DNA from 2 places in the Marinicrinis sediminis genome. Region 2 is predicted to be linked to the other one. Evidence: riboswitches for the same ligand, from Rfam matches in the RefSeq annotation. Region 2 holds a riboswitch; the other holds the start of a gene.
The links. A riboswitch is a leader RNA that binds a small molecule or an ion and turns the genes downstream of it on or off. The one in region 2 is predicted to bind S-adenosylmethionine.

Region 1 (16,084 bases), on a different contig from region 2:
GGACACAGCACTTCCCTTTGGTACAAGGACTCCGGGGATTTGGCAAGTCAGAAAAACTGGCTCTTCCCGACAGAGGAAGAGTGGGAGGCAAGAGATCCACTTCATCTGGCGGAAACGGCAGACATTGCGGACCTGCAATTGTTTATTGATGTGGGCAAGGGGGATTTGTACGCTTCACGGAATGAAGAGCTGGTTCGTCGTCTGAAGGCAAGAGAAATACAGGTGGAATGGCATTTAAACCCGGGTGGACACAGCATGACGTATTGGGGAGATCATGTTCGAGATTATTTGAAATTTTACGGGAATCGTTCATAATAGGAAGAGAAAGTGTCACTCGTTCAAGTCAGAACCGACTGGAAATCAGAACCGACTGGAATAGATATAGAAAGAGGGAGATCCATGGAGAAGATTGGACTGATGCTGGAGGGTGGAGGCATGCGCGGCGTCTATACGAGCGGCGTGCTGGAGAAGTTTATGGAACGGGAGTTGCAATTTCCCTATGTCATCGGAGTATCCGCAGGCGCCTGCAATGCTTCCTCCTATCTGGCCAAGCAACGAGGACGCAACCGAAACACGACCATCAAGTACATTCGGGACCCCCGGTATATCAGCTATCGGAATTTGTTCAAAGAACGCTCGCTGTTTGGCATGCGATTTCTGTTCGACGTACTGCCCAATCAGTTAGAGCCATTTGATTTCGATACCTTTTTATCCAATCCCCAGCAGTTTGTCGTGGTGACCACAGATGCCTACACGGGAAATCCGGTGTATATTGATAAAGAACAAGCTGCGAGAGAAGGCTGGTCGATGATGGATGTGATCAAGGCTTCTTCCAGTCTGCCGTTTATCGCTCCACCTGTTCAGATTGGCACCCAGACGTTGTTTGACGGAGGGATAGCAGATCCATTACCGATTGAGAAAGCGCTTGAAGATGGCAATGAACGGGTGGTTGTCGTCTCTACCAAGGATGAAACTTATCAAATCAAGCCTTTCCGCAAGCACCGCGTAGCCCGGCTTCGCTACCCGAATTACCCGGGTCTGCGTGAAGCGCTCAGGGAGAGAGCGTTGCGATACAATCGCGCGATGGATCGCATTCTGGAACTGGAAAAAGAAGGACGGGTCTTCTTGTTCAGGCCGTCTGCTGTGATTCCGGTTGCAAGACTGGAGCGCGATGAAGCTCCGCTGGAGCAATTATACCAGCTCGGCATGTCCGATGTGGACAGACAATGGGAGAAGATGATGGACTGGATGCATCAGCCGGTAACGGTCTGATGCTTTTTTTTTTTTGACACCATGACAGAACTAAATATTGACCGCTGTTAAGGGTTTGCATTATCATATTTGTATACTTCGGCGCTTTAACCCTTTAAACACCTGTATGGACGGCAAGTACCGTGCAACAGGGTGGCAAACACAAGGGTGCCGATCCATTGGGAACAGAAATGGGAACAGAAAGATTGAAACAGACAGAGTGTGGCGTCAAAGCGAAACACTGGGTACAGGAGATCAAAGAGGGGGAACGAAAATGAAAAGAAGAACAAAGTATGGATGGCTGTTGCTGGTCATCATCGCCAGTATGATGGTGACCGCATGTGGCTCCAATAATGGCAATGGGAACGAGGACGCAGGTGGAGAAGCTGCAAAAACGATGGAGATTGGCATCATTCAGCTGGTTGAGCATCCTTCCCTGGATGCTGCACGAGAAGGATTTGAAGCAGCTCTCGAGGATGCCGGGTATAAGGATGGCGCCGAAATCAAGATTGATTTTCAAAATGCACAGGGTGATCCGACCAACAACGTGACGATCGCACAGAAATTTGCTGCGGATGACAAGGATCTTGTCCTGGCCATTGCCACTTCCTCTGCACAAGCCGTGAAAAAAATGGTAGATAACGCACCCATTCTGTTCACTGCGATTACAGATCCACTTGGCTCCAATCTGGTGGGAGATCTGGAAGCACCGGAGGGCAGCATCACAGGGATGTCCGATACCCATCAGAACGAAATAGAGGAAATGATGACCTTCATTGCTGAAAACGTTCCTTCTGTGAAAACGGTCGGGATCGTATTTAATGAAGGTGAGCAAAATTCTGTTGTGGCGGTTGAGCGCGTGGAGCAGTCGCTGGAACAGCTGGGTATTGAGCTGAAAACGGCTAGTGTGGTCAATTCCAGTGAAGTGAAACAAGCGGCCGAGTCTCTAGCTTCCAAGGTGGATGCCTTCTACGTACCGAAAGACAATGTGGTCGTGGCTGGCCTGGAAGCGTTGCTGAAGGTAGCAGGTGATGAGGATTTGCCTGTATTTGCCGGAGAGAAAAATTCAGTGGAACGTGGAGCCTTCGCTTCTTTTAGTATCGACTATTTTGATATCGGATATGAGACAGGGAAGATGGCAGTAGAAATTCTGAAGAACGGCAAGCAGCCTGCTGATCTGCCGGTTCGTTTTCCGGAGAAACTGGATCTGGTCCTGAATTTGAAAGCTGCTGAAGAACAAGGGATAGAGGTAAGCAAAGAACTGCTGGATAAAGTGGAAGAAGAGAACTTGATCAAGTAAGCATACTGGAGAGTGACTAATGGTTTGCGGTAGTCACTCTCTCCTATTTTAACCGAAGGAGACAAGGTCATGTTTGATTCATTATTTAGAGCGTTTGAAGGTTCCGTAGAGCTCGGGCTTCTCTATGTGCTGATGGCGCTAGGTGTCTATATTTCATTTCGAATTTTGGATTTTCCGGATTTGACGGTGGACGGAAGCTTCACAACAGGGGCGGCTGTGTCAGCGGTCATGCTCACTCAAGGGTGGAGCCCTGTCATGGCCACATTCAGTGGCTTCCTCGCCGGATGTGCGGCGGGAGCCATAACCGGCATCCTGCATACGAAAGGGAAGATCAACAACTTGCTTGCCGGGATTCTGATGATGATCGCGTTGTATTCGATCAATCTTCGGATTATGGGAAAACCGAACATTCCGCTATTCAGCCAGGAAACGGTCTTTTCCTTCTTCTCATCGGACTATTTTCTGTTGATTGTACCGATCGTCATTTTTCTCATCAAGCTCCTGCTCGATGCGTTTCTTCATACTGAAATCGGGCTCGCGCTCCGTGCGACAGGAGACAATCCACGTATGATTCGCTCATTTGGCGTGAATACGGACGGGACGATTATATTGGGAATCAGTCTCTCCAATGGTCTGGTCGCCATGTCAGGCGCACTGGTTGCCCAGTATCAGGGCTTCGCAGATGTTCAGATGGGGGTCGGCATGATTGTCATCGGACTGGCTTCTGTCATCATCGGGGAAGCCATCTTCGGTCATCGCAAGGTATTTCAGGCGACGCTGGCTGTGCTGATGGGTGCGATTATCTATCGCCTCGTCATTGCGCTGGCGCTGCATTTTGATATGAACTCGGAGGATTTGAAGCTGATCACGGCCTTGATCGTAATCGGAGCGTTGACGATTCCGAAAGTTCAGCAAAGCCTTCTGAAAAGACGAAAAGCGATGGAACGAAGTCGGATGCTCAGTTCGATGTCTGCAGAGGCGGATGGACAGAAGGGAGGGCATACCCATGCTTAAGCTAAATCAGGTGACGAAGCTGTTCAACCCGAATACACAGGATGAGAAGCTTGCCCTTTCTCATATTAATTTGTCGCTTGCCCCTTCAGATTTTGTCACGATCATCGGCAGTAACGGGGCAGGGAAATCGACCTTGATGAATATCATATCTGGGGTCATGAAGCCGGATATCGGAACCATCGAAGTAGATGGAATGGAAGTAAACAAGATGGGGGAGCATCGCCGCAGCAGCTGGATAGGACGGGTGTTTCAGGACCCGATGGCGGGCACTTCTCCAAATATGACGATCGCTGAAAATCTGTCGATTGCCCATAAACGCGGTCAAACCCGTGGTCTGTCCTGGGGAATGACACGCAAGAACAAGCGATATTATCAGGAACAACTTGAACGGCTAGGCATTGGACTGGAGAATCGATTGAACGCAAGGGTAGGCTTGCTGTCGGGCGGGGAACGTCAGGCGCTGAGTCTGCTGATGGCGACCTTTACAGAGCCCAAGATCCTGTTGCTTGATGAGCATACGGCTGCGCTTGATCCTTCGAGAGCCGCACTGATTACGGATTTGACTGAAAAGATCGTCAGGGAATTCAAACTGACGACGCTGATGGTCACGCACAATATGGCACAAGCCATTCAATTGGGCAATCGGCTCATCATGATGGATAAGGGTCGGATCATACTGGACGTACCACCTGACAAGAAAGCCACACTGACAATAGCGGATCTGTTGACAGAGTTTGAGCAGATTCGTGGAGAGAAACTGATGGATGATCGAGTCGTACTCGGATAAATGTGAATGAAGGAGGCAGAAAATCATGGACCCGGACTTTATTCAGGTTAAGGATCTTCATGGAGAACTGAAATTCACCCACAAGTTCAATCGTATGGGAATTACGGTCTCCACAGAGGAAATGGTCGTTCAGAGACCTCACTTGAACATGCGGATCCAACTCGAGCATGTGACCAGCATCAAACCGGAAAAACAGATGAAGCACACGAGTCTTCCATTGAATGCCCAGCACCAGAATGGTGTAGAATGGGTACGTCCCCAGGCCAGTACGCCTCCCTACCGCATTTATGTACAGCAAATGATGCTGCATCACCGCAGTGGAAAGTCAACACTAGGGCCTACCGATCTGGTGCTCCCGCTGCACCAGGATGTGATGGAAGCGATCGCCGAGCATAGTGGACTCGTCAGTCTGCCAGAGGTCAACGGATAACCTCAGATACCTGTGCGAGATGTTCTTATTGCTAATCCCCTTTTTAGGGGATTTTTTTTAATGTCATTTTGTATGGATAGGAATCATTTAACTGCTTCCTGTATTTTTTTGTTGCTTCTCTGAGGCTACCGCGATAGAATGTAAATTGTTGTGTGAAAAATAGAAGAAGAAATGGGGAGCGTGTACAGCATGAATCTATCTAAACTGGATATACGCAAAGCTTTCCCACTCGTATTTATGTTCGCGATTTCTGCATGCAGTGCAACGTACGGACTAGTAAATAGCGGGGACAGACCGATTCATATCGTGAAGTTTGGAATAGATGACTATATTCCATTCTGGGAAATCTTTATTCTTCCGTATATCGTGTGGGGGCCTTTTATTTTTGTCAGCCTGGTTGTTCTATGTTTTTTGCATCGAGAGGAATATTACAAGTATATCTTCAATTCCGTCGTGGGTCATATCATCTGCTATATTGTGTATCTGACCTATCAAACCCACGTACCGCGCCCGGAAATTACAGAAGATACGTTTCTGCTGAACCTCGTCAAGTATATATACGCCAATGATCCGCCATACAATTGCTTGCCGAGTATTCACGTTCTGACGACCTGGTTGCTAATGAGAGCGTTCCAGCCAGTGAAGATGCCAACGTGGGTGAAGGCGTCCATCAACACATTGTGTATCCTGATTTATTTGTCTACGTTATTCGTTAAACAACACTACATTCCAGACATCATTGCCGCGATTGCGCTCGCCGAAGTGCTGATCTTCACTACGAATGCGGCAACGGCCAAAATTAAGAAATCCAGAGCACAGAAGAAACGGCAAACGGGTGTCAACTTGCCGGGTTAATCCAGATCGTGGGCATCAGAACACGATAATGACAGAGTAAAGAGTTCGATCAGAAAAGCACAGTCCCCGAATGATGAACGTTCTATCAGGGGACTGTGCTTGATTTGTGTTTGGCTGATTGGTTCAATGTTATCTCCGTACAGGTTCTATCCATATGGATCCATTGAATCTTAAAAATCGAACAGATCGCTCATGGTATCCAGCACGGTTTTCTTTTTCTTCTTCTTGTAGCCATACGGATAGGATGACTTGCTGTATCCAGACGGATAATCGTGACCATAGCCAGAATGGGTTTTGTCCGAGGAAGCATAGCCTGTGGTACGGTAGGAGCTCGGTTTAGGCTGATGCTGCATCGGAGACTCTGAGGCATGCATCGGTTCAGAGGTATAACGTTCATATTCATGCTGCATTTCCCGAACGCCGCCCATCAGTTTGTCCAATTCGCCCCGATCCAGCCATACTCCCTTACACCCTGGGCATATATCGATGAGAACACCGTTTTTTTCGATTTCCTTCAAGCGAATATCATCACAGACAGGGCATTGCATATCATTTCTTCCTCCATTCTTCATCATTTAATGGTGTGTATGCAGACTATAATTCTATTGTAACGCTCCTTGTTGAGAAATCAATCCTAAATACAGCGTTTTCAATATGTCGAAAAATTGAACGTTGGTCAAAAGTATTGACGATGCATGTGATGATTCGATATACTTCCTTACATACGTTTCACACGTACTCTTCTCCTATCAAAAGACTTGAATATGTAGCTATCTTATCCAGAGAGGCAGAGGGACAGGCCCTATGATGCCCGGCAACCGGTTTGTATAGTTGGATGCTTGCAAACGTCCGGTGCCAATTCCTGCAGGATGATTCCTGAGAGATGAGATAGGTGTGAACCTTTATGGTGTACCCTATTTCACGGATATGATGAAATAGGGCTTTTTTTATGCCGCAAGATTCGGATAAGGAAAAGCGGGGAGACAGAAGCTAGCATAGAGCTGCAACCATCTTGTATTCAGGAGGTGGACACCTTGATCCACGTCAAGCAAGTAAGCAAAACGTATACGCGCAATCAAACCTCGATCTCTGCATTGAAGCCGGTCGATTTACATATCCGTTCCGGTGAAATCTTCGGGATCATCGGGCATTCAGGGGCAGGGAAAAGCACCCTGATTCGCTGTTTGAATTGTCTGGAAAGACCGACAACCGGTACGGTTACGGTAAACGGCGTGGATTTGACGGCGCTTCATGGAAAGAAGCTTCAGGCACAAAGACAACAAATTGGCATGATTTTTCAACATTTTCATTTGCTCAGCTCTGCGACTGTCTTTGACAACATCGCTTTTCCTCTCAGACTCGCAAAAGCAGACCGAAAGCACATTCGAGAGCGGGTGGAAGAACTGGCTGAACTGGTGGGGCTGCAGCATGTACTGAACCAGTATCCTTCCCAGCTGTCAGGGGGGCAAAAGCAACGGGTAGGAATTGCCCGAGCGCTGGCGATGAAGCCGCACGTCCTATTGTGTGATGAAGCCACCTCCGCGCTCGATCCGGAGACGACGCGGGCGATTCTGCAGTTGCTGAGCCGGATCAACCGTGAGCTCGGTATTACGATTGTACTCATTACCCATGAGATGCAAGTCATTCGGGATATCTGTGATCGTGTGGCGGTCATGGATGCAGGAGAAATCGTGGAACAAGGTGATGTCATCGATGTGTTTTTGCATCCTGCACACCGGGTTACCCGACAGTTTGTCTCACAGGTTCAGGATGACACCCATGTCCGGTCTTATGTGGAATCGGATGCAGCGAAGACCATCCTGAGCATTTCCTTCAAGGGAGATCAGACATACGAACCGGTTCTGTTTGAGACGGTGAGGGATACCGGCTATAGTTTCAGTATCTTACAGGGCACGATCTCTAAAATGAAGGATCTTCCGTACGGTCAGTTGCTGATTGAGCTGCACGGTGAACAGATTGATCACGAACAGGTAGCGGATCAGTTAAGGGCTCGTGGACTGGAAGTGGAGGTGATGGAATGGAGATCCTAGAAGCGGTTCATCATGTCACCCATTTATCTGTTTCATACTTGTCTGAAACGTCTTTATCTGTTTCATACTTGACTGAAACGTCGATCTGGACCGATATTCGGGAACTGGACTGGGCGGAGATTCGGGAAGAAACCTGGAACACACTGATCATGATCGGACTGTCCATGCTGTTTACCGTTCTGATTGGCCTGCCGCTCGGCGTGCTCGTCTTCCTGTTTTCCAAAGGACAGATGCTCCAAAACCTCGCCTTTTATCACGGGCTGTCATTGGTCATTAATGTACTGCGCTCAATTCCGTTTGTCATTCTGATGATATTGCTGTTCCCCGTCACGAGGGAACTGGTGGGAGTTACGTATGGGGTAAAGGGTACCATCCCACCCCTTGTCATTGCAGCGGCGCCGTTTTTTGCCAGACTGGTGGAAACTTCACTCAGAGAGGTAGATCGTGGTGTGATTGAAGCCGCCCAATCGATGGGGGCCTCTCCCATGCAGATTATCTGGAAAGTGCTTCTGAGGGAATCCAGACCCGGCATGATTGCCGGCGTGACCATCACAGCCGTGACCCTGGTCTCCTACACAGCCATGGCAGGGATCATTGGCGGAGGGGGCCTCGGCGATCTCGCTATCCGTTATGGCTACCAGCGTTTCGATGCCGCGGTCATGTACGTGACGGTCGTCATTTTGATTATTCTGGTTCAGGTGTTGCAGTTGATCGGTGATCAACTGGTCCAGCGCTACACGCGCAAGTAAGGAAGGTAAGATTGCAAGATGTTATACAAACGATTATGACGATGGAGGGAACATCATGAAAAAAACAATGGGTTTATTTTTATCTATTGCATTGCTGGTTGTACTGGCCGCATGTGGAGGAGTCAATAACACGAGCAATACGAACAACGAGATCAACACGAATTCGGGCACGGCCAGCAACGGGGCTGCTGATCAGGGCGAACAGAACAACCAAGGCGAAAAAACGACCCTTTCGGTCGCAGCCACTCCTGTTCCGCATGCTGAGATTCTGAAATTTGTGGCACCGATGCTCGAAGAGCAGGGAATTGAACTGGAAATCAAAGAGTTTACAGATTATGTCCAGCCGAATGTACAGGTAAATGAAAGTGCCATTGACGTAAACTTCTTTCAGCATCAGCCTTACCTGGATCAATTCAATACGGATAATGGCATGAACCTGATCTCGGTAGCAGGTATTCATGTAGAACCGTTCGGAGGCTATTCAGACCGTATTACTTCTCTCGATGAACTGAAAGAGGGCGCGGTCGTGGCAATTCCGAACGATCCGACCAATGGGGGAAGAGCGCTATTGCTGCTTGAACAGCAAGGTCTGATTACCTTGAACCCGGAAGCGGGCATCAATGCCACTCTGAAAGATATTGAGCAAAACCCGCAGAATCTCGATATCAAAGAGTTTGAAGCGGCCATGCTGCCAAGAATGCTTCGCGATGTGGATCTGGCTCTGATCAATACGAACTATGCACTGGAAGCCGATCTGGTCCCGACAGAGGATGCCTTGTTTATTGAAGGAAGCGAATCGCCATATGTAAATATTCTTGTCTCCACGCCGGCACTCGCCAAATCAGAGGCAGTGCAAAAGCTGGCTGAGGTTCTCAAAAGTGAAGAAACCAAAGCGTATATTCTCGATCAGTATGAAGGTGCTGTCGTACCGGCAGGAGAATAAGCTCTCATAAAAAAGCAGGAAACAGGTGGTCAAACTGGATCACCTGTTTTTTTTTGCAAAGAATTGAACATAATATATCAATTTTTTCACTTGCATCTGTCTTGTACAGCGTAAGATAATAGATTGTAAAGGTATACAAGTATACATAGAACATATATGTGAGGAACATTTGAGGGGAAGGATGGACGAAATGTCTGTAACGATTAAAGATGTGGCAAGAGCAGCCGGAGTATCTCCTTCAACCGTATCGAGGGTTATTACCAAACATAGTACGGTCAATAAGCTGACAGCACAAAAGGTGCGCAAGATTATGGAGGAACTGGAGTATCATCCGAATATCATCGCACAGAGCCTGGTTTCCAAGTCCACCTCCACCATTGGGGTTCTGTTTCCAAAAACGGCTGAACAGCTGTATATGAATCTGTTTTTCATCGAGGTGATCCGGGGCATATTCTCGGAAACGACCGCCTCCATGTATGATGTCCTCACTACGACAGGAGCGACGATCGATGAAGAGTTGCAAGCGACCATGAATCTTGTGAGAGGCAAGCGGGTCGATGGTCTCATCCTGCTTCAATCACGAGTGAATGATCCGATTATTCAGTTTTTGCAGGCAGAGGGTTTTCCCTTTGTCCTCATTGGCAGACATGTGCAGGATGATTCTTTGTTGTCGGTCGATAATGACAATGTAAAAGCGTGTTATGATGCGGTGAAGCATATGGTAGAACAAGGTCATGAGCGTATCGCTTTCGTAAATGGGCCGTCCGATCTCGTCGTGTGCAAGGACCGTCAAGCCGGGTATGAGCAGGGGCTGAAGGATGCCGGACTTCCGATTAGAGACGACTACACGCTAGATGGCAGTCAATTCTCCAGCTTTCAGGCCGTCTCCACTTTCATGAGCCTGCCGGAGCGACCGACTGCCCTGATCGTACAGGATGACCTGATGTGCATGGATCTCATCCGAACCTTCAAGGAAATGCATATTCGTGTACCGGAGGATATGGCCATGATCAGCTTCAACAAAATGTCGATAGGTGGACTGGTCAATCCCACACTGAGCAACATCGATATTGATATTTTTCAGCTTGGGAAAACGGCCGTCGAACTGCTCGTGAAACAAATTCGCAGTGAGAAGATTGAGCAGTGCCGCTGGATCGTACCTCACCAGATTTTGTCGCGCCAGTCGTCTGTGCTTGGATCATCCTGAACTTGTCACGATCCGTGAACTCGTGTGATGATTTTTCATATGCTATAATAGGTGGATGCGTTTTGGAAAGCGCGCAACGAGGAGGATGCAGGATGATTGTGAAACATGATTATGAGATCGAAGGATTGAAGCGAATCGGGCGGATTGTCGCCACCACCATAGAAGAAATGAAAGCATACGCCAAGCCTGGAATGACAACGAAACAGCTCGATGAATATGGTGAAACAGTATTGAACCGTCTCGGAGCGAGATCAGCACCAAAGGTCATGTACCAGTTTCCGGGTGCCACATGCATTAGTGTCAATCAAGAGGTGGCACACGGGATTCCCGGTGATTATGTGTTGCAAGCCGGTGATCTGGTGAATATCGATGTGTCTGCGGAACTGGATGGCTATTATGGGGATTCAGGTCAGTCCTTTGTTCTGCAAGGCTTCAATCCAGAACTGGAACGGTTGTGCAAAACAGCAGAGGAAACGATGATGAAAGTCATTGCATCCCTGAAGGCCGGAACGAAGCTGAATGAGATCGGACGCATTATGCAGGAAGAAGCGAAGTCCCACGGTTACTGCATTATCCAGAATCTGTGCAGCCACGGCATCGGCAGAGCCTTGCATGAAGAGCCGCATCAGATCGTACATTATTATGATCCCCATGAGAAACGGAAGCTTAAGGAAGGTCAGGTCATTACGATTGAGCCCTTCCTGTCTAATGGAACGGATTATGTCATGGAAATGCCGGATGGCTGGACGCTGAAGGTTCCGGACCAAAGTTTCGTCGCCCAGTTCGAGCATACGATGGTGATTACCAAGGATGAGCCAATCATTACCACATTGCCTGGGAAAGTGGATTGATCGAATGACGTACGGAATTGACTCGGCCATGTGTGTCCATATGGATACGCATGGCCATTTTTGTATGAAACTTTTCACAACGATTTCCATCCATGGTATAATCGTTATAAGGGAATTGCAAGATTTTGATCCAATCAGGGTCCCCATTAGTCAGGAGGATAACTCATGCAATCATCAGAGTATGAAGGACAGCCCGAATCACCTTACCCGAATGAATCACGAACCGAGCCCGCAAAGCCTTCCAGGTGGGTAAAGGAAATAAAGGAATGGACGTTGTCATTGGGGGTTGCGATTATCGCAGCGTTGCTCATACATAATTTTGCGATTGCGCAAACAGAAGTCGAAATGAATTCCATGGAAAATACGCTCTATGAAGGCGAAAGGCTGATTGAGGACAAGATTACGTATCGGTTCAGCACGCCAGACCGGGGAGATATTGTGATCATCAATGGACCGGAATATGAAAATCGGCTTGTGAAACGATTGATTGGTCTGCCTGGAGATGTCATTGACATGCGGGAGGGGTACGTGTACCTCAACGATGAGCAACTGAATGAATCTTATGCCAAGGGATTGACTTACGCTAATGGGTTGGGCATGCCTTATACCATTCCTGAAGACCATTACTTTGTACTGGGAGATAATCGGGAAATCAGTCTGGACAGCAGACAGCTGGGCGCCATTCATGAAGACAGCATCGAGGGACGTATTATTTATCGTATCTGGCCCTTTGAACAGTTTGGCAAAGTAGATTAGCGAAGTGACAAATCAACGGAATGACGGAAAAACAGAGAGAACAGAGTTAGCAGAGAAAACAGGAAAACAAAGAGAACAGAAAAACAAAAAAAATAGAGAACACAACACACAAAAAAACAGAGATAGCAGAAAGTCAGGATACATATCATACAGAAAGAGCAAGGCCATGGAAAAAATGGCCTTGCTCTTTATTTTTATGTGAAGGGGATGAGACGATCGGAATGGGTCGAGACGGAATCAGAGAGAGGCTTCGTAGATGGACTTTACATCCTCAGCCTGTAATTTCTTGAAGTTTCCGAACGGACCAAAAAGCATAGCCCGATCTACCATTTCATCGATTCGTGTATGATCAATCTCGTAGTCCGCCAGGCGAGACGGGGCACCGATCGATTGCCAGAATTGGCGGAGGGCTTCAATACCAGCAAGCGCGGCTTCTTCATCACTTTTCTGTGGACAGTCAATGTCAAAAACACGCTCTGCAAATTGTCTGAAGCGGGCCGGATTTTCCTGATACACATGCTTCATCCAGTTCGGGAACAGAATAGCCAGTCCACCGCCATGTGGGATATCGTACACGGCTGACACAGCATGTTCTATATTGTGTGTCGCCCAGTCACCCACTACCCCCATGCTCAGAATTCCATTGAGTGCCATCGTACCCGAGTACAGAATGGTCTCCCTGTCAGGAATGGACTCCAAGTTGTCCAGCAGAGCTGGCGCGGTTTCCATGACGGTTCTCAACAGGCTTTCACAATACCGGTCTTGAACAGGCGTGTTATCGATATGATGGAAATATTGCTCCAGGACATGAGACATAATATCTACAATTCCGTATATGGTCTGATCCTTTGGCACGGTCAGTGTGCTGGACGGTTCCAGGATAGAAAATTGCGGAAATGAGAATGGACTTCCCCAACCGAGCTTTTCATTCGTTTCCCAATTGGTGATCACAGACCCCGCATTCATCTCCGAGCCGGTTGCAGCCAGGGTAAGCACGGTTCCAATCGGCAATGCCCCTGTTGGTGCGGCTTTTCTGGAGATCACATCCCAAATGTCGCCGTCGAATTTCGCACCCACTGCAATCGCCTTGCTGCAGTCAATGACACTGCCCCCGCCAACGGCAAGAATGAAGTCGATGTTCTGCTCCTTGCATATGGCAATTCCGTTGTGAACGGTGGAAAGCCGTGGATTCGGCTCCACGCCTGACAATTCCGTTACATTGGCCTCTAGACTGGATAAATGCGCCATGACGCGGTCATAGACGCCATTTCGTTTAATGCTGCCTCCCCCATATACGAGCAAAATGTTGAGCTTTTTGGACAGTTCATTTTCGAGATGCTTCAATTGATCTTCGCCGAAAATCAGGCGGGTTGGATTGTGAAATGAAAATGGGTTCATGAGAAGTCACTCCTTATGGATTCTGGTTGATATACATGCTTAGACCGCATTCAATTTGCAGATCATCTACATTATTTTATACTTTTCGTCGAACTATGCCCAGGCAACAAAATTGTATAAAGTCAGGATTCGCTTCAAATGCTAAGTTCAGGAACAGGACGGATACATATGGAGAATGATTATGTTTATTATGAAGCGAGGCCAATCACCCCAATCCCATAAGCAACCAGCCAGAGTAGGAAAGCCATCAGCAGGGTCAAGTCAGCAGTCGCAAAAGCAGTCAGATGAGCAAACGATTCTTCCTGACGAAGAAGGTTCAGGCAATCTGCAAGCCTCTGCAAATGAGGCTCAGTCTGTTTCCATGCGGAATCGGTTCAAAAATGTAGCGGCGATGCTGAATCAGATCCGGCAATCCACTGATTTCATCACGTATTCCATGACGGATGAGAAAAAACGGATGCTGATTTCCTATTACAAGTCACTGGTAGACAAAGAAATGCTCAGCAAATATGTGTTCAAGAAAACAAAGGACATGAACTTGCGCAGCCATCATATCCGCGACCTGAAGGAACTGATGGAACGAATTCCGCTAAGCAACATGAAGCTCTCAAATAATCCTTCCGAAATTGAGTATCATTTGCTGAAGGGATTTGCCATGATTCAACTGCGGGAAGGGGATGACAAATGCCTGCTGCTGAACATCGCCAGTGGTCAACTGGGACTGCGAACCGAGAATGATACGGAAAATGAATATAGTGTCGTCGGGCCCAAAATCGGTTTTGTCGAAAATATGGATATTAACTTGCACCTGCTTCGCAGAGTGATGAACACTACCAGTCTGACCATCCGCGATTTTGTCATTGGCAATCAGTCACAGACCAGAGTGGCTCTGGTTTTTCTCGATGGCGTGACCAATGAACAGCATGTGAATACCATGACTGAAAGGTTGAAAAATATCCGCTTTGATGTCGTGTTTGACAATTCACAGCTGGATCAGCTCATGTCCGACAATAGCAAGAGTCCTTTTCCACAATTTCTGTCTACAGAACGGATCGACCGTGTCGTTTACACCCTGGTCAATGGACAGGTGGCCTTGTTGACAGACGGTTCGCCGTATGTGATTACCGGACCTACCACCATTTTTGATTTCTTTATTTCTCCGGAGGACTATTACTTGCCCTGGGTGGTGGGCTCATTCTTTCGCATGATCCGCATGTTTGGCGTGCTGTTTTCTTTTTTGGCTACTTCCGTTTACACGGCTGTCGTCACTTTTCATTATGAGATGCTGCCTCAGGATATGCTGGGCCCAATCATATTTTCGAGAGTCAATGTCCCTTTTCCGCCCGTCATTGAAGTATTGTTTTTGGAAATTACGATCGAGCTGCTTCGGGAGGCAGGAGCCAGACTGCCCACGAAGGTCGGTCAAACACTCGGGATTGTGGGCGGGATTGTGATCGGACAGGCCTCTGTGGAAGCGGCTCTGACCAGTAATATTCTCCTGATCATTGTCGCCCTGTCGGCGCTCGCTTCCTTCACAACTCCAATATTCAAAATGTCCAATACGATCCGTTTTCTGCGGTTTCCGTTTATATTGATGGCCGCTATGTGGGGCGGCCTGGGCATTGTGCTGGCGATCAGTTTCCTGCTTGTTCACCTGATGCGTCTAAGCTCGCTCGGAACGCCGTATATGGTGCCATTCTATCCACTGCGCGTAAACAATTTTGCGGATTCCTTTGTTCGGTCTCCGTACAGTTCATTGTGGAAACGACCGTCCTTTTTAAGGCCAAAATCATCAAAGAGGTACAACAAGCAGTCTGCGCACAAGAAAAGAGATATTGATGAGTAAAGGGTGACAATCATGACGCTGACAAGTGCCCGTTCCCTGTACAGCAAGCTGGGTGTCTCCATGGTCATTGCCTGGCTGGTGCTCGGAAGTACAGGCTGTTCCACGCCCACAACCATCGACGAGATTCAGCTCGTCAATTGCATCGGATACGACAAGCTAGACAAGGGTTATCAGGGCAGTGCGCTATACCCGACATTTGAACAACAAAATATGACCAAAGCCAACATGATGGCCACCATTTCCAATTCAAATTATGATATTCTGCCCCGGTTAAATTCCAAATCCTCGTTGCCAGTGGAGCAGGGACAGCTGCGGATTGTCGTGTTTGGAGAAGAATTCGCAAAGGAAGGAATTACGGTCATTGTGAACAGTCTCATTCGTGATCCTGCGATAACGAGCCGCTTGCATCTGGCTGTCGCTGAAAACACCGCTGAGAAACTGCTGCAGCGGGTTGTGAAAACGAATGATTCGTATTTCCTTTCTACTGTAATCGAACAGAACATTGAAACGCAAAATATTCCATCGTCGAACCTTCATCATTTCCTGTATCAATATTATGGAGAAGGCCGTGATCCCTATTTGCCTTACTTTATACAGGACAAAGATCAATCGATCAAGCTGGATGGACTTGCTATATTTAGGAAAG
Region 2 (16,084 bases):
GAAATGGAGACATGGAAAGAGCAGGCGAAGATGAGAGGACATGATATCATCGATTTGGGTATCGGTAGTCCTGACCAGCCACCGTCTGAGGCAGTCATGCTTACATTGGCTGAAGCAGTACAGGAAGAGCGGCATTATGGATACCCGTCCTCCCAGGGGAGTCTGAAGTTCCGGGAAGTGGCTTGTCAATGGCTTCAGCATCGCTTCGGTATTCACATGGATGCGCAGCGGGAAATTGTGACGCTGATGGGCTCACAGGACGGTCTGGCCCATCTGGCTCTATCTATCACAGATCCAGGAGATGTCGCCCTCGTTCCCGATCCTGGGTATCCCATTTATGAAGGAAGTCTGGTTTTGGCTGGCGTGGAGGCGTACAGAATGCCGTTGAAGGAAGTCAATCAGTTTTTGCCGGATTTCGATGCCATTCCGGATGCAATACGTTCACGGGCCAAGATGATGATTCTTAATTTCCCGAGCAATCCGGTTGCAGCGACTGCAGATCGGGCATTTTACGAAAAGGCCCTGCAATTTGCGAGGGAACATGAGATTTTGCTCGTGCATGATGCAGCCTATTCAGAGATGGCGTTTGACGGGTTTCGCCCCATGAGTATTTTTGAACTGGATGATGCATACGATCATGCGGTAGAGTTCCATTCCATGTCGAAGAGCTTCAATATGGCCGGGTGCCGAATTGCTTTTATGGTGGGTTGTGAGCCTGTGATAGAAGCGTTGAAAGTAGTGAAATCGAACATTGATTATGGGGTGTTTGAACCGATTCAGATTGCGGCCGCTGCTGCACTCGAAGCAGATATGAAGCAGCCATTTTCAGTAGGACGATTGTACGAGGGCAGGCGAAATGCACTCGTTGATGGATTGAGGCGGATCGGATTTTCCCTGGAAATGCCGAAAGCTACGATGTTTGTATGGGCGAGAATTCCAAAAGGATGGACATCTCGACAGATTTCCCGGGAAATTTTGCTGCATACCGGTGTCGTGGTCATCCCTGGTGATGCCTTTGGCGAACAGGGCGAAGGCTATGTACGCATCGCGCTCGTTCAGCCTGAAGAGGTATTGCATGAGGCGACTGCACGCATTGGCACATTTTTGCAGGGTGGAACAAATTCCCTTTTCGGATTACAATAGAGTGAGAAGACAGAATCTTTTCCAAACAGCTGCTAGGGCGTAACGACATGACATGGCGGCTGTTTTCTTTTGTCAGGAGGCGGCAGCAGTGATTCGGATTGAAGAGCGGATTGCAAATAAAAAGGCGAAGGAAATTTATGAAATTTTACGCAAACAGCATATCGTATCCAAGCAGCAGCTGCTGGAACAAAGCACGCTGACCGTCAGCACCCTGACACGAGTTTTGGAGGATTTGCACAGCAGCGGCTGGATTGAAGAAGTCGGTTTTGGGGATTCAACAGGTGGCAGAAGACCTATTTTGTACCAGCGTACAGCCAAACAATGCTATGCGTTCGGTCTGGATATTTCCCGGATTCATACGAAACTGGTTTTGTGTGACCTGCATTATACCAAATATGACACGCAAACATGGGCGGTCACCACAGACACGTCGCCAGACATTCTCATCCGGGAAGTTGTGGGAAGAATTAAAGTCATGATGGAGAAACACCAGCTTAGCCATGATCAGATTCTGGGTCTTGGCATCGGCGGGGTCGGCCCCGTAGACCGTCATCAGGGAATCATGATGAACCCGATCTATTTTCCAGCTGAGGGCTGGGAGCATGTTGCGATTACAGAAGCGCTGGAAGAACAGCTTGCGTTTCCCGTGCTGCTCGACAATGGGGCCAATACGGCGCTCCTGGCTGAATACTGGTGCGATCGCGAGAGCAGGCTGGATCATATGCTGTACGTTCACGTAGGAACCGGACTGAGGAGCTCCGTGATATCGGAAGGGAAAATTGTATACGGCGCAGTCGACATGGAGGGGGCGGTCGGTCAGATGATCATTCAGACCGATGGACCGCCGCCGAGAGATCCGAAAGGAAACTATGGCTGCCTTGATTCCTATGTATCGGTCTATGCGATTGAACAGCAGGCCAGAGCAAGATTGAAGCAGGGGCGTACCAGTGTGCTCAGTCAGTGGGTGAAGCGGCCTGAACAAGTTCAATTTGCGCACTTGCTGCAAGCGCTCCAGAAAAACGACGAGATGACCAAGGAAATCTTTGTTCAGGCAGCGGTCTATTTGGGGATTGGTTTGGCCAATCTGATTCATATCTTGCATCCTGAGCGCATTATACTAGGCGGCCCGCTTGGCAACAGCAGCACGTTGTTTTTTGAAACGGCTGTGGAGAGCGCCAAACGTCACTGTTATGACCATCCTGATTACCAGGTGGATTTCACAAGGGGATTGCTTGGAGAGGAAGCACTGGCCACAGGCGCTGCTATTCTCGTGATGAATCGATTGACACAGCTTCCAGCAAACCCCCAGACCAAAGAGGAACAGGCTATGTTATGATATACGCAGCTTGTGAACCACTATAGACTCGGACAAAATACAGAAGAACGGTAGTTAGAGAGTCGGACAGGAAACGATAGGGAATTCAGTAATGAACAGTACGAAAGTCTTAAATGAGGAAAGGGAGGATTTCAATGAAACAGATCGAGATGATGCAGGACGAGCATGTCATGGCAACGGAAAATCATCAGCCGTCTGTCTTGATCATTGACAGCTTTGCGCTGTTATTTCGAGGATTCTACGCGATGGCGATGTCAGGAAATTACATGAAAACCTCATCCGGCCTATATACAAATGGTATCTACCAATTCACCAAGTACATGCTGCATGCGATCGAGACGTTCAGTCCTACCCATGTTGTCTGCGCGTTTGACATGGGGGCTTCCACATTCCGCAATGAAATGTACGGAGCGTACAAGGCCAATCGTGATGCGCCGCCTGCTGAGCTGATCCCCCAATTTGACAAGCTGTGGGAACTGGTCGAAGCATTTGATATCCCTTGCATCGGTGTGAAGGGATATGAAGCCGATGATGTGATTGGCACTTTGGCGAAGCAGTATTCCGCCAGCGGAACGTCTGTGAATATTTTGACCGGGGATGGAGATACGCTGCAACTGATCAATGCGCACACCCGTGTGTCCTTGATGAAACGAGGATTTGGAAACTATGAGACCATTGATCTCCATAACCTTGAGGAAAGCAGAGGCATACGCCGACCGTCCCAGATTATTGACCTGAAGGCTTTGATGGGGGATGCATCAGACAATATCCCGGGTTGTCCGGGTGTGGGACCGAAAACCGCGCTCAAGCTTATTGCCGAATATGATTCATTGGATCAGGTATATGCCCATATCGACGAGATAAAAGGGAAGCTGAAGGAACGCTTGATTGCACATCGGGAACAAGTCTATCTCTCGTATGAACTGGCTTCCATTATGACGGATGTGCCTTTGCAGTGTGAGCTGGATCAGTGCCAGTACAGCTGGAATCAGGACAAGCTGATTCCGAAACTCGAGGAATTTGAATTCAAATCCATTATCCGATCTATTATGAAAGGCATCGCTTAGGAGCCTGAGGTGTCGGCTACGTGTTCATCCTCTGTTTCTTCCTGCTTCGTATGCGTATGATGACCGGGCGGGTACTGACGCGGAAGCTCGGCATGCAATTGTCGATTCTCATAGGCAAATCGGTTAGGCGGACGCTGGTCTGCGCGCCAGGGCGTGCTTTTTCCGAGTGATTCTGTTCGCAAGGTGGAGGCATAAGGGCCTTCTGGAAATTCTTCCGGGATGGTATCATTGCGCTGTGATTCGACTGTCGCGACATCGGTATAGGAACTTCGCCTTTCTCTTACGAATCCATCTGCCATGTTCGTGTATTCCTCCTTGTGCTAAACGTGAATGTGCGCGGGGAGTGAGCTTTTACACCTCATGATCGTGCAAAGGCTGCGCTGAGGGAATTGCTTATAGCTTGTACGGAATGTGTCAGATTATGTACAAAGTGTGGGTTAGGAAACAATCAGGCTTGAAGCTTGAACATACACATCGGATAAATTGAAAAAGAAGACTGCACGAACAGCCCGTTGAGAGATCTAACCTGACCTCTCGCTGCTGACGTGCAGTCTTTTTTTATGAATGGCATGGATAGAAGGTGCAGAAAATAAGGAGTGGGGTGAAGGGGAATTAAATATCCGTAAAGTTGATCGGACCGACAATTTGAACCAGAAAGGCTGCCAGTTCTTCCGCTTCATCTTCCTTGATCTTGTACACATGCTCCAGATATCCTTCTTCTTCCAGATCATCTGGGCCAATAATAGCCGTTCGGCCTGATTGAAGGTCCGTCACCAGTTTTTTTCCGTAAAATCGATTTGTGGTCGTAATTGCCAGATCAAATCTGTGCAAACTTTCTTCCCCTACAAAACAAACGAAACGAGTTGAAGTATCTTCCGTGCTGTCTGATAAAAAATCAAATTGAGCCAATTTCATCCCTCCACGTAGATTGTTCTTTTATTATAACGGATGAGAAAGAGAGGAACCAAGTTTCGGAACAAAAGAAAATTTAGTACCAGGTACTAGGATCAAGTGATATAATCAGTGAAGGAGGTGTTGACATGAAACAGCAACGAGCTGAAATCACGGCGATAGGTACATATGTACCAGAGAGAAAAATGACGAATTCCGATCTGGAGAAGCTGGTCGAAACGAATGATGAATGGATTGTGCAACGTACAGGGATGAAGGAACGTCGCATTGCAGAAGAGAATATGTATACCTCGCATTTATGCGTGCAGGCCGTTCAGCAATTGTCTGAGTCGTATGACAAACGCATCGATGATGTAGATATGGTACTAGTGGCGACAACAACGCCGGATTATGCATTTCCTAGCGTAGCCAGCATGTTACAACAGACCTTTCATATCACTTCAACTGCAGCAATGGACTTGAATGCGACCTGCGCAGGATTTGTCTATGGTCTTCATCTGGCTCATGCCCTGATTGCTTCCGGCCTGCACCGCAAGGTTCTGGTTGTTGCCGGAGAAACGTTATCCAAAGTGACTGATTATACAGATCGATCGACCTGCATTTTGTTTGGCGATGGTGCGGGGGCGGTGCTGGTAGAGGCTTCGGACAGGGAACAGAGCTTCTTGTCTGCCATGCAAGGAACGCAGGGGAATGGCGGCATACATTTATACCGGACGAATCTTTCGAAGACCATGAACGGTACTTCGCTGTCTGAGAGTGGATATATGGTGCAGAATGGAAGAGAGGTGTACAAATGGGCGGTGCGCACCGTGTCCGCAGGGGTCATGCAAATGCTGGAAAGGGAAGGAATCGGTCCGGAGCAATTGGACTGGTTTGTGCCTCATAGCGCCAATCTGCGCATGATTGAAGCGATCTGTGAGCAGACCGGATTGCAGATGTCTCAGACCTTGTACAGTCTTGTGGAGATGGGCAATACCTCTGCAGCCTCGATCCCGCTTGCGCTCGATAAGGGGATCAGAGAAGGAAAGCTGAAGGAAGGCAACTTAATCATGTTGTACGGGTTTGGCGGAGGACTGACGCATGCCGGACAGCTTTTGAAATGGACGGTTCCTGCGCCAACCTCACCGTGATAGAGCCACTCAAACAGGCAGCCGTCTGATCGATCGGCTGCCTGTTTGACATGCGAGTGGAAATGAGGTTCATTCGGATTGTCATGCTGATATTGGATGGCAGGTGACTAGCCGATGCCGCCCGTTCCTTCGCGGAAACGACTGATAAAGGATTGAAGCCGATCGCTTTCCGGGTTCTCGAAAATCTGCTGAGGCGGGCCTTGTTCCACGATATATCCGCCATCGGTAAAGATGACCTTGTCCGCCACTTCATAGGCGAAATCCATCTCATGGGTAATGAGCAGCATCGCCATATCCCCTTCACGAGCGATATCCTTGATGACTTCCAGCACCTCTCCGACAAGTTCAGGATCGAGTGCAGACGTCACTTCATCGAATACCATCACCTTCGGGTGCATAACCAATGCTCTTGCAATCGCCACACGCTGTTTCTGACCGCCTGAGAGCTGTGACGGGTAGTTGTCGGCCTTATCGGACAGCCCGACCTTCTCCAGCATCGCCATTGCTTCCTGCTCGGCTTCTTTTTTCGATTTGCCCAGCACTCGAATCGGCGCCTCCGTTACATTGCGCATAATCGTCATATGCGGAAACAGGTTGAAATGCTGAAAAACCATTCCGATACTGCCCCGTACCTTGTGCAAATGCTTCTCGTCCGCTCGCACCAGCTTGCCGCCGACTTCCTTATGCCACAAATATTCTCCGTCTACCTTGATGGTGCCGGATGTAGGTTCTTCAAGGGTCATCAAGAGACGTCCCAGCGTGGTTTTCCCTGAACCACTGGGTCCAATGATCGCTACTTTCTCGCCCGGCCTGATATCGAGATCAATCGAATGCAGAACCTCCAGATCCCCGAAAGATTTGCTAATTTCCCGATATTCCACGACCGATTTGACTGCTTCATTCATCTCATCACTTCCTTCTCATGCTATTTTCTGTCATTCCAGTGTTTCTGTTGTTGCAGTGTATTTGTCATTCCAGTTTATCTGTTAATCCACGGCTTTTCAGCGTTCTCCCTATACTTAAAATGAATGTCTCTATCACGAATCTATTCTGCAAATCTTTCACTATGAGATCTCTATCTGGGTGTTCACTGTGAATTCTTCAGCTGAATATTCTTTATGATTTCTCAAAATCTTCTCACAGCGGTTTATATCTTTTCTTTTCGAATATGCACGCAGGTTATTCTGGTGCTTCGCTTTAATACCGTAACCTGCATAAATTAGAGCTCTTTACGCTCTGCCTTCCTGTCGGTTGAATTTCTTCTCCAGCCAGCTTACAGCCAGCGAAGCCGGATAGCTGATAAACAGGAACAGGAAACCGACGATCGTAATCGGCTCCAGAAAACGCCAGTCTACCGATGCGATTTCCCGGGCAGTCCCGAAGATCTCCAGCAAGGTAATGGCAGCCAGTATCGGTGTTTCCTTGAACATCACGATCAGATAATTGCCGAGCACCGGAATAATAGGTGGAACGGCCTGAGGCAAAATGATGCGTATCCAGGTTTGGATCGGGGAGAAATTCAGCGCTCTGGCCGCCTCCCATTGTCCTTTCGACACGCCTTCAATCCCGGAACGATACACCTCGGACAAATAGGTGCTGTAGTGGAGTCCAAGTGCGACAAAACCGGCTACAAAAGGGGACAGGCGGATGCCATAGAGAGGCAGAACATAAAAGATAAAGAAGGCCTGAACCAGCAGCGGTGTGCTGCGTATGAACTCAATAAAAAAGGCGGTAGGATACGAGATCAGCTTGCTCTTGCTTCTTCTGAGCAACGTAAGCACCAAACCGAATACCAGTGCCAGGAAGAAAGAAATGAATGTGACGCTGACCGTGATCTTGAGCGCCGAAAAAATTTCCGGAAATACTTCAAATGCATGTTCCCAACTCCACATGTTTACATCCTCCCCGCGGTTATCCGACGTTCTAGCTTACGAATGGCAAATGTCATGGAATAGGCCAGGACAAAATAAATCACCAACAAGATCAAGAATATGAAATCTGACTCCGAATAATAGAAGTTGCGCAGGTTCTTCGCTTCATAGGTCAGATCTGCCAACGTAATAAAGGAGACGAGTGAAGTCCCTTTTAACAGCTCTATAAGCAAGTTGCCGAATGGTGGAATCATCCGCATGAGCGCCTGTGGAATGATAATGCGCATCATAATCTGAAGCGGAGAGAAATTGAGGGCAATGCCAGCCTCACGCTGTCCGCCGGGAACCGCCTTGATGGAGCTCCGCACGATCTCTGATCCATACGCACCGTAATTCAGCCCGATTGCCAATACACCTGTAAAAAGGGCGTCAAGTTGCAAATCAATATTGAATTGCTTGAGCACGATCGGCAGCACATAGTAGAGCCAAAATAATTGAACAAGCAATGAAGTGCCGCGAATGAATTCGACGCAGATATAGCTGATCCAGCGAATAATAGAAACATTTGAAAGTCTGCCAAGTCCAAAAACGAAGGCAACAATGAATGCGAGAATCGCAGACAGAATCGTGACTTCTACGGTCACCCAGGTTCCTCGCAAAATATCCGGTAAATACTTGTCAATGGAAATGGTGTCCAACTCCTCTCAACTAGAAATAATGACCCTATGTGGTCGTTGGACCAGCATAGGGTCAATCTTACCTTCCATCACAAGCGATGCGATGGATTACTTTCCATTTGCAGATTCAAGAATAGATTCGAGAGACATCGCCGTCATGGTCACGGCATCCGCACGACCCGATTCAACTGCACTCAGTGCAGCAGCCTGATCCGGGACTTTTACAATTTGATCATCTTTCACGCCTACTTTGGTCAAGTATTCAATTTCGATGGCTCCCTGCATAACTGCTATTTTCGCATCCGGATCGGCTGCGATATCTTCATAGCTGTGCAGATCCTTCGGATTGCCTTCCAGTACGCCGAGTGCTTCCCCGACACTGTATTCCGGCTCAGCAAATATGACCTGACCACAGCGCTCTGGTGTAATATACATCCCTGCGGTAATGACATCAAAACGGTCAGATTGCAGACCTGGAATGAGGGAATCCCAATCCACCAGCTGTCCTTCTACCTCTTCAATGCCCAAATTGTTGAATACTTTGGTTGCAATGCTGATGGCTTCACCCTTGAGCTTGCCGTCCTCATCCTTGTAGGCGTACGGCACTTCATTGGCGAATCCAACCACAATTTTGCCGGAAGCCTTGGCTTCCTCTAATGTATCGCCGCCGCTGCCGGTCGATTCATTTTCACCGCAAAGGGCTTTCATCGTTTTATCTCCTGGCAGTTCTTGCTCGGTAAATCCATTCTCTTCAAGCAATTCCAGCAGCTCGCCGGATTCCTTGAGTTTGGCCAGTTCCTCGTTAAAGGCATCTCTTAGCGCGACATCCTCTTGTCTGAAGGCCGCTGCCCCATAGCCTCTTACATCTTCGCCTTCAATGACGGGCTGCGTGAAGTCATCTACACGAACCACCTTTTTTCCGTCTTTGCTGCAAGCTGTTCCGACTACGACCAATGCGACAATGAACGTGAACAATACCAACTTTGTTTTCATAATCCTTAAAACTTCCCCCTTTGTTTTTACTGCTTCAAAATGAATGTAGCCTAACCCTAAACATTCATCATGAACCAGTATGAAAACCTACCTCACATACTCTCAAATAAATAGATGCAAAATGGTAGGTTTTTTACAAAAACTAGATTTTTTCACGGCTTACAGTTACTAATGCTAACATGAAACGAGACCTAGGATCACCTTGTATATACAAGGATGAGATTCCGTCAGTCCCCTTACATTTATGTAAACCGTAATTAGAGGATTGAAACAGCCGATTTGGGTCACATCCTCCGATATCCTGAATAATTCCCCAATCAGACCTCTTTTTTTCCACATTCAGGCAAGTGAAAGACAGGGTGGGGGAGTAGAAACAGAGAATCACAAAAGGCATAAAGTAGAAACACAAAAAGGCCTGCTTATCATAGCAAGCCAAAAAGGTGATCATCTAAGGTATGTGCAATAGGCGCCCGATATTTCGCCCTTTCTCCCGCACTTTCCCCCAAGGAAAAAGCAGAGAAACAAAAGGGCACCATTTGCGGTTTGTGCAACAGGCGCCCGTTGTTTCGTCCTTTCTCCCGCACTTCTTCCACAACGAAAAAGCAGAGAAACAAAAGGGCAACATTTGCGGTTTGTGCAATAGGCGCCCGCTGTTTCGCCCTTTGGCCCGCTCTTGTTCCACAAGGAAAAAGCAGAGAAACAAAAGGGCAACATTTGCGGTTTATGCAATAGGCGCCCGATGTTTCGTCCTTTCTCCCGCACTTCCCACAAGGAAAAAGCAGAGAAACAAAAGGGCAACATTTGCGGTTTGTGCAATAGACGTCCGTTGTTTCGTCCTTTCTCCCGCACTTCCCACAGGGAAAAAGCAGAGAAACAAAAGGGCAACATTTGCGGTTTGTGCAATAGACGCCCGTTGTTTCGTCCTATCTCCCGCACTTCCCCCCCAAGGAAAAAGCAGAGAACCAAAAGGGCAACATTTGCGGTTTGTGCAATAGGCGCCCGTTGTTTCGTCCTATCTCCCGCACTTCCCACAAGGAAAAAGCAGAGAAACAAAAGGGCAACATTTGCGGTTTGTGCAATAGACGCCCGTTGTTTCGTCCTATCTCCCGCACTTCCCCCCAAGGAAAAAGCAGAGAAACAAAAGGGCAACATTTGCGGTTTGTGCAATAGACGCCCGTTGTTTCGTCCTATCTCCCGCACTTCCCCCCCAAGGAAAAAGCAGAGAACCAAAAGGGCAACATTTGCGTTCTGTGCAATAGGCGCCCGTTGATTCTCTGCTTTTTCCTTCTTCCCTACAACCAATCTTTCTTCTTAAACAATAAAAACATGCAAGTGCCAATGACCACCATCGTCCCCAGCACGAAAAAATAGCCGTTGTTCATATGAAGCTCGGGAATATGATCAAAATTCATTCCGTAGATGCCGGTGATCACTGTGAGCGGCATAAAGATCGTCGTAATGGCCGTAAATACGCGCATGATCTCATTGGCTCGGTTCGCGACACTGGACTGATACGCCTCACGCAGGTTTCCCATCAAATCACGGAACGTATCAAAGGTTTCCGATATTTTTACGGCATTTTCATAAATATCGCTGAAATATTTTTGCAGCTCATCGTCAATCAGCTTCAATTCCTTGCGATTGAGGACGGCAATCAGATCTTTCTGCGGGCCGAGTGCTTTCTTTAGCCATAAAATCTCACTGCGCAGTCCGACAATTTCATTCAGGTGGGATCTGCGGGTGCGAATCAGAATGTCTTCCTCCAGGTTATCGATTTTCACTTCAATCCGGTCAATGACCGTGAAGTAATTGTCGATGACCAGATCAATCAGGTGGTAGAGCAGATAATCCGCGCGGTTCACTTTCTCTTCCAGCAGCAAAGGTTTAATCAGCCGCAGCTCATTGATTTTTTGCTGGGTAACCGTGATGATATAGTGTTTCCCAAGAAAGATATTCAGCGCACGCAAGAATATTTCTTCGTCATCGAAACGAATGCTGTTAATCACAATAAAATAATGGTCAGAGTCATACATTTCCAGCTTGGGCCGCTGTTCTTCCTCGTTCATGCAGTCTTCCACCGCCAGATCATGGAGATGGAACAACTCCTGGAGCTCTTCCAGGTCTTCGATCGAGGCATCAATCCAGTAGAAGCCCTCTTCAGGCGGCGTCACCGCCATAGATGCATGTTCATGCTCTGTGAAAATTCCGTTTTGCACCAGTCGAACCCTCATCGTTTTCACGCCCTTTCAGCAGGAAAACAAGGTACGACCTTGCTGACCTAACGAAGTGGATCGAAGCTCATGCACGGAGTACCTATGCTTTCCATTCTATTCATTTGTTTGCATACCGGCACGTTGTCCCTCGGTCGGTCCCCGTCCATACGCTGATTCACCTCGAATTATGAAGTCATTGCTAACAAAAATGTCGACATTCGACAATTCCTCAATTAGTATACCTTGACTGTTGTTGATCCATCAAGAGAAAACCGTCACGGACATCAAAAACCTCATGCTGCTCCCAAATGAGGCCGGGTTGCAGACATGAGGCGTGAATGCCGACTTACGTCAGGGACGCAATCAGCAGCGTCGCGAGTCCGAAATAAACTGTGAGTGAGAAAATATCATTGAGCGTTGTAATGAGAGGGCCGGAAGCAATCGCAGGGTCAATCTTCAGCTTATGCAGCAAGATTGGAATGACCGTGCCGGCCAAAGTTCCGATAATGAGTGTCAGCAGTAAAGAGAGTCCGACAACCAGACTGAACATGAGATTTCCTTGCCATATATAGGCGATAACCGCAACCAGTCCCCCGCAGACTCCGCCGAGAATGAGTCCGACGGTCAGATCCCGTGTGACCAGCTTCATGAAGGAGCTTTTGTCAAATTGCCCGCTGGCAAGGCCCCGCACGACAATCGCGAGTGATTGCGTCCCGGTATTACCCGTCATGCCGGCAATCATGGGCATGAAGAACGTCAGGGCCACGACTTTCTCCAGGGTATCTTCAAACTGGGCGATCACACTGCCGGACAGCAGTCCGAGAAAGAGAAGAAGGATCAGCCAGGGCAGCCTGCGCCCTGCGGCCTTGGACGGCTCGGTTTGCAAATCGATGCTATTTCGACCGGAGCCGGTAGCGGACAGCTTCTGGAAATCCTCCGTCGCTTCGTTCACAATAACGTCGATCACATCGTCAACCGTCACGATTCCGACCAGCTTCTGCTCATCATCCACGACAGGGACTGCAATAAAGTCGTAACGTTCAATCGTGCGCGCGACATCTTCCTGATCCATATCAACGTGAACATGAATTACTCTGGAGAACATAATGTCTTCGATCCGGTTTTCCATATCAGCCAGAAGCAGATCGCGGTAGGAAACGACCCCGACCAGTTTCTTCTGATCATCCAGCACATACAGGTAATAAATGTTCTCGGCAAACTCTGCAAATGCCTTCAGCTTGTCTACGGCCTCGCGCACCGTATAATGATGGCGAATCCAGACAAATCGGTTGGTCATAATGCCGCCTGCTGTCTCCGGCTCATATTGCATGAGATGCTTGACCGTTTCTGATTCTTCCTTCTTCATGGAATGAAGGAATTGCTCCATTTCTTCAGCGGTCAACTCATTAAGCAGATCTGCCAGATCATCATTTTCCATCAGGTCCAGTACGGGCGTAGAGCGCTCAATCCCGAGAAAATGCAAAATCTCCAGCTGCAACTTCTGGTCCAGTTCCTGAATCAGATCGGTCAGCATTTCTACATCCAGGAGTGTAATAAATTTCGGACGGTGCTTGATGGGAAGTTCCTGATACAGCTCAGCCAGGTCGTATGGCTGTAACTCCTCCAGCATCTGTTCCAACTGCTCCGTTCGCTGTTCCTTCATCCATTTAATCGTATCCATTAACAGGTTTTCCATGTTCATGTCTTGTGTCATCTTCATCACCTATTCTCCAGTATCACATGACTAAAAAATACCACATCATTTCAAGGATTGAAACTAACTTTTACTTGACGTGCATGTAAAACTTTATTAAATTAGTAAGTAAATCAATCGAATCTGATGTTTCGAACTCTTATCAAGAGCAGGTGGAGGGACTAGCCCGATGATACCCGGCAACCGACATTTCGAAAGAAATGCACGGTGCTAAATCTTGCAGACAGACAGTCCGTCCAGCGGACTGGTCTGAGAGATGAGAGAGGCCTTTGAACGGAACTTTTCAAACGACCTTTCTTGCTCATCGCAGGGAAGGTCGTTTTTCTACTGTTTCCGCACTCACATCGCTGCAAGTGTACCCGCGGATTAGCTTGATCATGCGCAAACAAAAAAACAGAAACCAGAAGGGGTGGAGACATGCCAATCAAAGTACCGGATTTACTGCCAGCCAGGGAAGTGCTATCAGAGGAAAATATTTTCGTGATGGATGAGACCGTAGCCAGTCACCAGGATATCAGACCGCTGAGAATCGCCATTGTGAACTTGATGCCGACCAAAATTACAACGGAAACACAACTGCTGCGCTTGATCGGCAACACAGCGCTTCAGGTCGATCCTGTTTTGCTGCATACCAAAACCTACATGTCCAAAAACACTTCTCATGAGCATCTGGACCAGTTTTACAAGACCTTTGAGGATGTAAAGGATGAGAAGTTTGACGGAATGATCATTACGGGGGCCCCGGTGGAAACGATGGACTTCGAGGATGTGGAGTATTGGGATGAGCTGCAGCAAATTATGGCGTGGTCCAAAGAAAACGTCGTCTCGACCTTGCATATTTGCTGGGGGGCGCAGGCTGGACTTTATCATCATTACGGCATTCGCAAATATACGATGGAGGAAAAGATTTTCGGCGTATTTCCCCATCATGTAAGCAAACAGAAAATCAAGCTGCTGAGAGGTTTTGACGAAACCTTCTACGTCCCGCAATCCCGTCATACTGAAGTGCGGAAGGATGACATCATACAGGTGGAGGATTTGGAGATTCTGTCCGAATCGCCGGAGGCGGGCATCTACATCGTCGCCTCAAAGGACGGCAAACAAATTTTCGTGACCGGGCATTCCGAATATGATCCGCTTACGTTAAAATGGGAGTATGATCGCGATGTTGAGAAAGGGATGGACATCGAGCTGCCGAAAAATTATTTCCCTAATAACGATCCGTCCCAATATCCGATGGTCACGTGGAGAGCGCATGCCAACCTGCTCTTTTCCAACTGGCTGAATTATTATGTATACCAAGTGACACCTTATGAATGGAGCAGTCATAAAAAATCATCCGGAGCCGTATAAGCATACGGACGGAATCAACAAGTTGAGAAGATGGAAAAAGGGCTGTTCGACCAAAGCCTTTTTTCCAACCGTTAATTCTGAGTAAACTGAGGGGGATTATAAGGAAATGAAAATAGAGAGTCGTCTGGCTCAAATTGGTTCTCGATCCGAGAAAACAACGGGTGCAGTGAATTTCCCGATCTTTCAATCTACCGCCTTCCGCCATCCGAAGTTGGGGGAGAGCACAGGGTTTGATTACATTCGTACGCAAAGTCCGACCCGCAAAGTCCTGGAGGAAGCGATCGCCGATCTGGAAGGCGGAGACAGAGGATTTGCCTGCAGCTCAGGCATGGCAGCCCTGCAAACGATATTTTCCATGTTCTCTCATGGTGATCACTTGCTCGTGTCTCTGGATCTGTATGGCGGAACCTATCGGCTGCTGGAACGCATCCTGTCCCGGTTTGGCATCACGGCCAGTTATGTGGATACCCAGCAGATTGAAGAATTGGAGGCGCTGCGTACGCCTGCCACGAAAGCCATTCTGATCGAGACCCCGACGAACCCACTCATGATGATTACAGACATTCGCAAAGTCAGTGAATGGGCGAAGCAGCATGATCTGCTCTGCATCGTGGACAACACCTTGCTGAGTCCGTATTTCCAGAGACCGATTGAACTCGGGGCGGACATCGTCATTCACAGTGCATCCAAATATCTGGGTGGTCACAACGACGTGCTGGCCGGATTGATCGTAATCCGTGGAGAGGCCCTGTCCGAAGAAATGGCTTTCCTGCACAACTCCATCGGGGCGGTGCTGGCCCCTCAGGACAGCTATCTGCTCATGCGCGGAATGAAGACGCTAGCCCTTCGCATGGAGCGCCACCAGTCGAATGCGACGGCCATCGCCGCCTATTTGAACGAGCACCATCTGGTCGAAACTGTCTATTATCCGGCCCTTTCTGCACATCAAGGGCATTCGATTCAGAACGGGCAATCCTCAGGAAATACTGGCATCCTTTCCTTTAAAGTAACGGACGCCAGACTGATCGAGCCGATCCTGAGACATATCGATCTGATTGCTTTTGCGGAGAGTCTGGGCGGAGTCGAGTCACTGATGACCTATCCAGCTGTGCAGACCCATGCCGATATTCCGCTGGAGATTCGGGAGAGAATCGGGGTGGATGATCGCCTGTTGCGTCTTTCGACAGGGATTGAACATATCGACGATCTGATTGCGGATTTGGAGCAAGCTTTTACCAAAGCCGAGCAGGAATGCAAATAGAAATGCAAATAGAAATGCAAATAGAATGGTAGGTGGGCACCTGGTCAGATTTTGCGGACACGGCGGGAGTGTCCATTTTTTTTGCATGCAAAAGGACAGCCGGAGATCGGGATAGTGAAAAGCATGACGTTCTATGTTAACATGAAAGCAGTAGCTAGAGAGGGAGTGTGACGATGAGCCGGATCGATGAGATATTACAACGTGCTGTTAACGGCGAACGGCTGTCGCTGGAAGATGGCGTCGCGTTGTTTGAATCCAATGAATTGGAAAAAATCGGACAGGCCGCTAACCAGGTGATGCAGCGATTCCATCCGGAGCCGCAGGCCACCTTCGTTGTAGGCCGTAATATAAACTATACCAATGTGTGCAACGTATACTGCCGGTTCTGTGCCTTTTACCGCAGACCGGGTTCTG

Region 1: another riboswitch for S-adenosylmethionine. It lies ahead of ACFSUC_RS16460 (methionine ABC transporter ATP-binding protein); the one in region 2 lies ahead of metA (homoserine O-acetyltransferase MetA).

What each region holds. Positions count from the first base shown of each region.
Region 1 covers NZ_JBHUMM010000043.1:579,924-596,007, forward strand. The annotation lists gene ACFSUC_RS16420 (outer membrane protein assembly factor BamB family protein) at 1-315, shown strand, start outside; gene ACFSUC_RS16425 (patatin-like phospholipase family protein) at 400-1,272, shown strand; gene ACFSUC_RS16430 (ABC transporter substrate-binding protein) at 1,526-2,551, shown strand; gene ACFSUC_RS16435 (ABC transporter permease) at 2,621-3,565, shown strand; gene ACFSUC_RS16440 (ABC transporter ATP-binding protein) at 3,558-4,352, shown strand; gene ACFSUC_RS16445 (hypothetical protein) at 4,378-4,782, shown strand; gene ACFSUC_RS16450 (phosphatase PAP2 family protein) at 4,972-5,637, shown strand; gene ACFSUC_RS16455 (TFIIB-type zinc ribbon-containing protein) at 5,808-6,185, opposite strand; SAM riboswitch class I at 6,410-6,527, shown strand; gene ACFSUC_RS16460 (methionine ABC transporter ATP-binding protein) at 6,672-7,688, shown strand; gene ACFSUC_RS16465 (methionine ABC transporter permease) at 7,676-8,437, shown strand; gene ACFSUC_RS16470 (MetQ/NlpA family ABC transporter substrate-binding protein) at 8,493-9,380, shown strand; gene ACFSUC_RS16475 (LacI family DNA-binding transcriptional regulator) at 9,571-10,587, shown strand; gene map (type I methionyl aminopeptidase) at 10,680-11,438, shown strand; gene lepB (signal peptidase I) at 11,604-12,194, shown strand; gene ACFSUC_RS16490 (iron-containing alcohol dehydrogenase) at 12,432-13,592, opposite strand; gene ACFSUC_RS16495 (spore germination protein) at 13,954-15,438, shown strand; gene ACFSUC_RS16500 (Ger(x)C family spore germination protein) at 15,451-16,084, shown strand, end outside.
Region 2 covers NZ_JBHUMM010000010.1:160,437-176,520, forward strand. The annotation lists gene ACFSUC_RS06770 (aminotransferase class I/II-fold pyridoxal phosphate-dependent enzyme) at 1-1,143, shown strand, start outside; gene ACFSUC_RS06775 (ROK family protein) at 1,232-2,479, shown strand; gene ACFSUC_RS06780 (5'-3' exonuclease) at 2,614-3,546, shown strand; gene ACFSUC_RS06785 (hypothetical protein) at 3,543-3,845, opposite strand; gene ACFSUC_RS06790 (DUF3055 domain-containing protein) at 4,159-4,461, opposite strand; gene ACFSUC_RS06795 (ketoacyl-ACP synthase III) at 4,587-5,588, shown strand; gene ehuA (ectoine/hydroxyectoine ABC transporter ATP-binding protein EhuA) at 5,696-6,493, opposite strand; gene ehuD (ectoine/hydroxyectoine ABC transporter permease subunit EhuD) at 6,818-7,480, opposite strand; gene ehuC (ectoine/hydroxyectoine ABC transporter permease subunit EhuC) at 7,483-8,157, opposite strand; gene ehuB (ectoine/hydroxyectoine ABC transporter substrate-binding protein EhuB) at 8,245-9,129, opposite strand; gene corA (magnesium/cobalt transporter CorA) at 10,422-11,360, opposite strand; gene mgtE (magnesium transporter) at 11,689-13,056, opposite strand; SAM riboswitch class I at 13,193-13,319, shown strand; gene metA (homoserine O-acetyltransferase MetA) at 13,474-14,409, shown strand; gene ACFSUC_RS06835 (PLP-dependent transferase) at 14,516-15,670, shown strand; gene mqnC (cyclic dehypoxanthinyl futalosine synthase) at 15,844-16,084, shown strand, end outside.